One region of the Bradyrhizobium sp. LA6.8 genome, then DNA from elsewhere that is predicted to be linked to it. Evidence: predicted binding sites of a transcription regulator. Region 1 holds the regulator's gene; the other holds the start of a gene.
The links. The regulator PhoB, encoded in region 1, activates phosphate uptake and scavenging genes when phosphate is short. The targets are predictions, from matches to a motif close to TGTCATNNANCTGTCAT.

Region 1 (3,408 bases):
GCCGGTGCTGCCCGAAGCTCCGGCCAAGGTGACGGTGCGCAACCTCAATTTCTATTACGGCGAGCACCACGCGCTGAAGAACATCAATCTGGCGCTCGGCACCAACCGCGTCACGGCGTTCATCGGCCCGTCGGGCTGCGGCAAGTCGACCCTGCTGCGCATCTTCAATCGGATGTACGACCTCTATCCGGGCCAGCGCGTCACCGGTCAGCTCATGCTCGACCAGACCAACGTCCTCGACCCCAAGCTGGACCTCAATTTGCTGCGCGCTCGCGTCGGCATGGTGTTCCAGAAGCCGACGCCGTTCCCGATGACGATCTACGAGAACATCGCCTTCGGCATCCGCCTTTACGAGAAGATCTCGAAGTCCGAGATGGACGACCGCGTCGAGAAGGCGCTGCGCGGCGGCGCGCTGTGGAACGAGGTCAAGGACAAGCTCAACGCCTCCGGCCTGTCGCTCTCCGGCGGCCAGCAGCAGCGCCTCTGCATCGCCCGCACGGTCGCGGTGCGGCCCGAGGTGATCTTGTTCGACGAACCCTGCTCGGCGCTCGACCCGATCTCGACCGCCAAGGTCGAGGAGCTGATCCAGGAGCTGTCCGAGAACTACACGATCGCGATCGTCACCCACAACATGCAGCAGGCGGCGCGCGTCTCCGACAAGACCGCTTTCATGTATCTCGGCGAGCTGATCGAGTTCGACGACACCAGCAAGATCTTCACGTCGCCGACCGACCGGCGCACGCAGGATTACATCACCGGCCGGTTCGGCTGAGGAGACGGAACATGGGTTCTGAACATACCGCAAAGGCCTTCGACACCGACCTCCAGGAGCTCACGCGCCTGGTCGCCGAGATGGGCGGCATCGCCGAGCGCATGATCGTCGATTCCGTCGACGCGCTGATCCGCCGCGACGTCGCGCTCGGCCAGCGCGTCGTGACCATCGACGCCGAGCTCGACGCGCTCCAGAAGAAGATCGAGGAGCGCGCCGTTCTCACCATTGCGCGCCGCCAGCCGATGGCGGTGGATCTGCGCGAGATCGTCGGCGCCATGCGCGTCGCGACCGATCTCGAGCGGATCGGCGACCTCGCCAAGAACATGGGCAAGCGCGTCGCGGCGCTGGAGACGGATTTCCATCCGCTCAAGCTGTTCCGCGGCCTGGAGCACATGACCGACCTCGTGCAGCAGCAGGTCAAGTCGGTGCTGGACGCCTATGCCGCGCACGATCTGCCGGCGGCAATGGCGGTGTGGAAGGGCGACGAGGAAGTCGACGCCATCTGCACCTCGCTGTTCCGCGAGCTCCTCACCTACATGATGGAGGATCCGCGCAACATCTCGTTCTGCATCCATCTGATGTTCTGCGCCAAGAACATCGAGCGCATCGGTGACCACGCCACCAACATCGCCGAGACCGTGTTCTACATGATCGAGGGCCAGGCGATCACTGACAAGCGGCCGAAGGGCGACATGACGACCTTCGCCACGACGGTCCCGAACACTTAAGGAGCGACGAACACCATGGGCGCACGCATTATGGTGGTTGAGGACGAGGAAGCTCTCACCGAGCTTCTCCGCTACAACCTCGAAGGCGACGGCTATGACGTCGAGACGGTGATGCGCGGCGACGATGCCGACACCCGCCTCAAGGAGCACATCCCCGATTTGATCGTGCTCGACTGGATGCTGCCGGGCCTCTCCGGCATCGAGCTGTGCCGGCGGCTGCGCACCCGGCCCGAGACCAAGCAGCTCCCGATCATCATGCTCACCGCGCGCGGCGAGGAGAGCGAGCGGGTGCGGGGCCTTGCGACCGGCGCCGACGACTACATCGTCAAGCCGTTCTCGGTGCCGGAGCTGCTGGCACGCGTGAAGGGCCTGCTCAGGCGCGCCAGCCCGGAGCGGCTCGCCACCGTGCTCGCCTATGGCGACATCGAGCTTGACCGCGACAAGCGTCGCGTGGCGCGTTCGGGCCGGCCGATCGATCTCGGCCCGACCGAATATCGCCTGCTGGAGTTCTTCCTGGAGCATCCCGGCCGCGTGTTCTCGCGCGAGCAGCTGCTCGACAGCGTCTGGGGCCGTGACATCTACATCGACGAGCGCACCGTCGACGTCCATATCGGCCGCCTGCGCAAGCTGCTCAATCTCGGCCGCGAGCAGGACCCGATCCGCACCGTCCGCGGCGCGGGCTACGCACTGGACGATCGCTTTGCGAAGGCGGAGCAGGCGTAAGCTCGGTGAGCTGCGGCCACAGTCTCGGTGTCGTCCCGGACAAGCGTAAGCGCGGGTCCGGGACACCCACCGCGAGTGATTATTGTGCCAAAAGGTAACTCCGAGTCCCCGTAGCCACATCTTGCGGTGGTTAAGGGTCCCGGATCTGCGCGCGTTTGAGGCGCGCTTGTCCGGAACGACATCGGATTTGTTGAGCCGCCATCGTGTGACGGCTCCTTTCCGAGCTCAGAACGACCTCAGCGCGGACCCGGCTTCACCGGCGCGCGCCGGCGATCGGCCGCGGGCTGATACGCCACGCGCGAGTGCTGAGCGCAGTAGGGCAGGCCGGAGAGCGCCTTGCCGCCGCAGAAGAAGAAATCCGGGCTCGAGGGATCGCCGACCGGCCAGTGGCAGGTGGCCTCGTTCAGCTCCAGCAGCGACAGCCGCTGGCTCATCGGCACGACGTTGTCGTAGGTGACCGGTTCGGCCTCGACCTCGACTTCGAAGGCCTGCGCCAGCGCGGTGTTGCCGCGCGCGATCGGGCGTGTCACCCGCATCATGTGCTGGGCGGGGCGCGCCTTGCGCGGCCGCGGCGCTGCCGACGAAGGGCTCTTGGCGCGGCCCGACAGGCCGAGCCGGTGCACTTTGCCGATCACGGCATTGCGGGTCACATTGCCGAGTTCAGCGGCGATCTGGCTGGCCGAAAGTCCGGCCTCCCAGAGCTTTTTCAGCTGCTCGACGCGATCATCCGACCAGGTCAAAACGGTCATTGCACCCTTTCCTTCGCCGGCGCCTGCCATCCTGGCGGCCGCACGGCGAATGCCTAAGCTTCGAAAAACCCGTGCCGCCAGAATCCCTTAAGGCTCGCCGGGCGCACCAGATGCGCCCGAACGCTTACGCCGGTACATGAGGACTTAGAGGATCAGAACTGCTGCACGAGATGTCGTATCTGACAAGCCAAACGCTACAATATGGCGTGACTCACGCGCAAGAGTCCGCCGACTCGCTTCCACATGTTCCGTGGCGGAAATACGCAAAATCGCCACCGCAAGACTACGGATTCTGCGTTTCGCGAGGCTTTCCGGGCGGCATTGACACCGGTTTCACCAGGCATAAGATAGTCTCGCGTGCCGCCCTTAAAAGGCGGCACGTTTCGTTTTCCGGGCCGGTCAATGGTGCGTTGCGCAATGCACGCTCACACCGTCC
Region 2 (3,408 bases), on a different contig from region 1:
CGCGCTGGGTGGAATAACCCATCGCCAGCAGAAAGCCTTCGTCACCGCGCGCGAGGTTTTGCAGGCGCAGGTCGCGATCGGCCGGGAAGTTCAACGGTTCGCGCGTAAGATCGCCGACGCTGGCGCCGTCTTCGGCCCGCGGCGAGGATTCGATCAGCCCGTCGCGGCCCAGAATATCGGTCACACGCGGCGTGGGCGCCGTCGACGCTTCGGCCGTCGCCGGCACTTCAGGCACAAAGCCCTGGCCAAGCGAAGGATCGAGCAGGCGGTGCGTGTAGTCGAAGGTCGGCCCGAGGATCTGGCCGCCGGGAATGTCCTTGAAGGTCGCCGACACCCGCCGCTGCACCCGCATCGCGCCGGTGTCGACCGGCTCGCTGGCGCCGAAGCGCGGCAGGGTGGCGCGGAAGGCGCGGACCAGGAAGATCGCCTCGATTAGATCCCCGCGCGCCTGCTTGATGGCGAGCGCCGCGAGCTCGCGGTCATAGAGCGACCCTTCGCTCATGACGCGGTCCACGGCGAGGCCAAGCTGCTCCGAGATCTGATCCAGCGTGACCTCGGAAACGCTCTGGTCGCCACGCCGCGCATTGGCGAGCAGGCGATGGGCGTTCTCGATGGCGCGCTCGCCGCCTTTGACTGCGACATACATGCGACTAGCTTCCCTTGTTCACGACACGCGTGGTGCGCGGGATCGCAACCACGGCATCATCGGCGACCAGCACCAAATCAATGCCGCGCGGAAACAGCGCCTCGTTGAACTGCAGCCGTTCGAACAGGTCGAAAGGCCTGATCGAGGCCTGAAGCGTCGCGACACCGTCGATGCCGGGGCCACGCAGTTCGAAACTGCGCCCCGAATTCAGGCTCTCGACCTGAAGGATCACCGTGGTCGAACGATCCGGATACTCATTCGTGCCCAGCGCGAAGCGCTCGAGCGACGGCAGCGCTGCGCCGTCGCTGATCAGCGCGAAACTCGCGATCGAAGAGTCCTGCACCACCGGCGCGCCGGTGTGGAACTTGAGCCATTTCACCACGTCCGACCTCTCCGCCATCCGGGCATCGAGCCAGAGCGGCGTGTCGTGATCGAACAGCGTCAGCGCGATCGCGGCAGTGCCGCGCATCGTTGGCTCGGGCGCTCCCGCCATCGGCACGATGCGCTGGACCGAGCCCGGCCGCGCCATCGCGTCCATGACGGAACGAAAGGTCGATTGCGCCGACAACACCTTGTCGACGAAACCCGGCGGTAGTTCCGCAATCGTGGTCATGGCCTCACCCCTCACCGCGCACCATGGTGTAGAAATCAACCTTCGTCGCGGCGGTCTCGGCGGCCGCCTGCTTGCGCTGGATCATAAGCTGCTCGCGCAACGGCGCGATAACGTCACGCTCCACCGCCTCGCCGAAATCACTGGACTGCGCCAGTGCGTCGCACAGCGCGATCAGCCGCGCCTTTTCGCCATCGCGCCCCAGCGTGTAGCCGAAGCCGACCTCGCCGCTCGCGAGCCGGACCGCTGCGCGAGACACCGTGGCTTCACCGAGATTGAACGGCGCGCCGTCGCCGCCGACCCGGCCGCGCAGCATGACGAGACCGTTTTCCGGCGCGCGTAGCTCCTGATGCGCCGGCAGGGCGAGAGCGCGGAGGCGAGCGGCGATCTCGCCCGCCTCCGCGTGCGCCAGCACGGCCATCGCGGCCTTGCGCTGGACTTGCTGGTTGTTGTGCTGGGTCACCAAATCCACCGAGCTTTTGACAGAACTTGCCGAATCCAAGTTGTCTATGATAATAGACAACTTGATACGGAAGCGCCATGACTGTTTCGTGACAAACGTGTGATTTCTGAAGTAGGCTTCTCGGCGACATGAGCATGCAGGACACAGCCTCTTCGGGCGTCGCGCTGTGGCGCCTCGTTGCCGACGGCATCGAGCGCGGCATCGCCGACGGCCGCTTTGCGGCCGGCGACAAGCTGCCGGGCGAGATGGAGATCGCCGAGACCTATCGTGTGAACCGCCACACCGTGCGGCGCGCGCTGGCCGCGCTTGCCGAGCGCGGCATCGTGCGCGCCGAACGTGGCAGCGGAACCTATGTCGAGGCACAGCGCCTCGCTTATCCCTTACGCTCGCGCACCCGCTTCTCCGAGATCGTCGGCGCCGATGGCCGCGAACCGCATGGCCGGCTGATCGAGGCGTCCGACGACGTCGCGACCCGCGAACTCGCGCGCGAACTGGGATTGAAGGCCGGCGCGCCGCTGGTGCGGATCGAGGCGATCCGCCTCGCCGACCGCACGCCGATCTGCGTCTCCACCACCTGGCTGTCAGCGGAATTGTTTCCGGGCGCGGGCGAGGTGTTCGCCGCGACGCGCTCGATGACGAAACTGCTCGAGCACTACGGCGTCCGCGACTACAGTCGCGGCGCGACCCGGATCACCGCCGGCATCGTGGACGCAACCGATGCCGCGCGGCTCGATCTGCCGCTGGGACGGCCGATCCTCGTGGTCGACGCCACCGACCACGATCTCGCCGGCAAGCCGCTGGTGACCAAGCACTCGCGCTTTGCGGCGGAGCGGGTGGAGTTTCTGGTGGAGAACGGGTGAGGCTGCTCTTCTTCACCCTCTCCCCTTGCGGGAGAGGGTGGCTCGCCGCGTAGCGGCGAGACGGGTGAGGGGTATGTCTCTGCAAACACCGATCTGAGTTTGAGGAGGCAGACCCCTCATCCGGCGCTTCGCGCCACCTTCTCCCACAAGGGGACAAGGACGAAAGCTACGCCACCGCCCTGCGCCCAATAATCGCAAACCGCAGCTTGCTCGAGATGAAATCGATCGCGGCGACGGCGACCAAAATCATCAGGATCAGGAACGACACCCGCTGCCATTCCAGCACGCGGATCTGCTCGGCGAGCTGGAGGCCGATGCCGCCGGCGCCGACGATGCCGATGATCGTTGCCGAGCGCGTGTTGGATTCGATGAAATAGAGCACTTGGCCGGCGATCACGGGCAGCACCTGCGGCAGCAGGCCGAAGCGGATTTCGTGCAAAGCACTGCCGCCGGAGGCGCGGACGCCTTCGACCTGCTTCTGGTCGGCGCCTTCGATCGCCTCCGAGAACAGTTTTCCGAACGCACCGAAATCCGACACGGCAATCGCCAGCACACCGGCGAACGGGCCGAGGCCGACGACATTGATCCAGACCAGCGCCCAGATCAGGGTGTCCACGCCGCGGATCGAATCCAGGAAGCGGCGAACCGGAAAACGCAGGATCTGCGAGGGTATGACGTTGCGAGCGGCCAGCAGGCTGACCGGAAGCGCGAACACCGCCGCCAGCGTCGTGCCGAGCAGCGCGATCGACAGCGTCTCACCCAGCGCCTTCAGATAGACCGGGAGCGAAGAGCCGGGATCGGGCGGGATCATCATCAGGCTGATCCAGCC

Region 2: phnF (phosphonate metabolism transcriptional regulator PhnF) is a predicted target of PhoB. The motif match lies at 1,797-1,813, and genes of this name have one in related genera.

The regions. Positions count from the first base shown of each region.
Region 1 covers NZ_JBEPQQ010000016.1:50,637-54,044, reverse strand. Annotated here, with positions in the region: gene pstB (phosphate ABC transporter ATP-binding protein PstB) at 1-772, shown strand, start outside; gene phoU (phosphate signaling complex protein PhoU) at 784-1,500, shown strand; gene phoB (phosphate regulon transcriptional regulator PhoB) at 1,516-2,223, shown strand; gene ABIA90_RS43585 (GcrA family cell cycle regulator) at 2,460-2,972, opposite strand.
Region 2 covers NZ_JBEPQQ010000011.1:113,916-117,323, reverse strand. Annotated here, with positions in the region: gene ABIA90_RS38230 (carbon-phosphorus lyase complex subunit) at 1-646, opposite strand, end outside; gene phnH (phosphonate C-P lyase system protein PhnH) at 651-1,259, opposite strand; gene phnG (phosphonate C-P lyase system protein PhnG) at 1,264-1,728, opposite strand; gene phnF (phosphonate metabolism transcriptional regulator PhnF) at 1,848-2,579, shown strand; gene phnE (phosphonate ABC transporter, permease protein PhnE) at 2,746-3,408, opposite strand, start outside.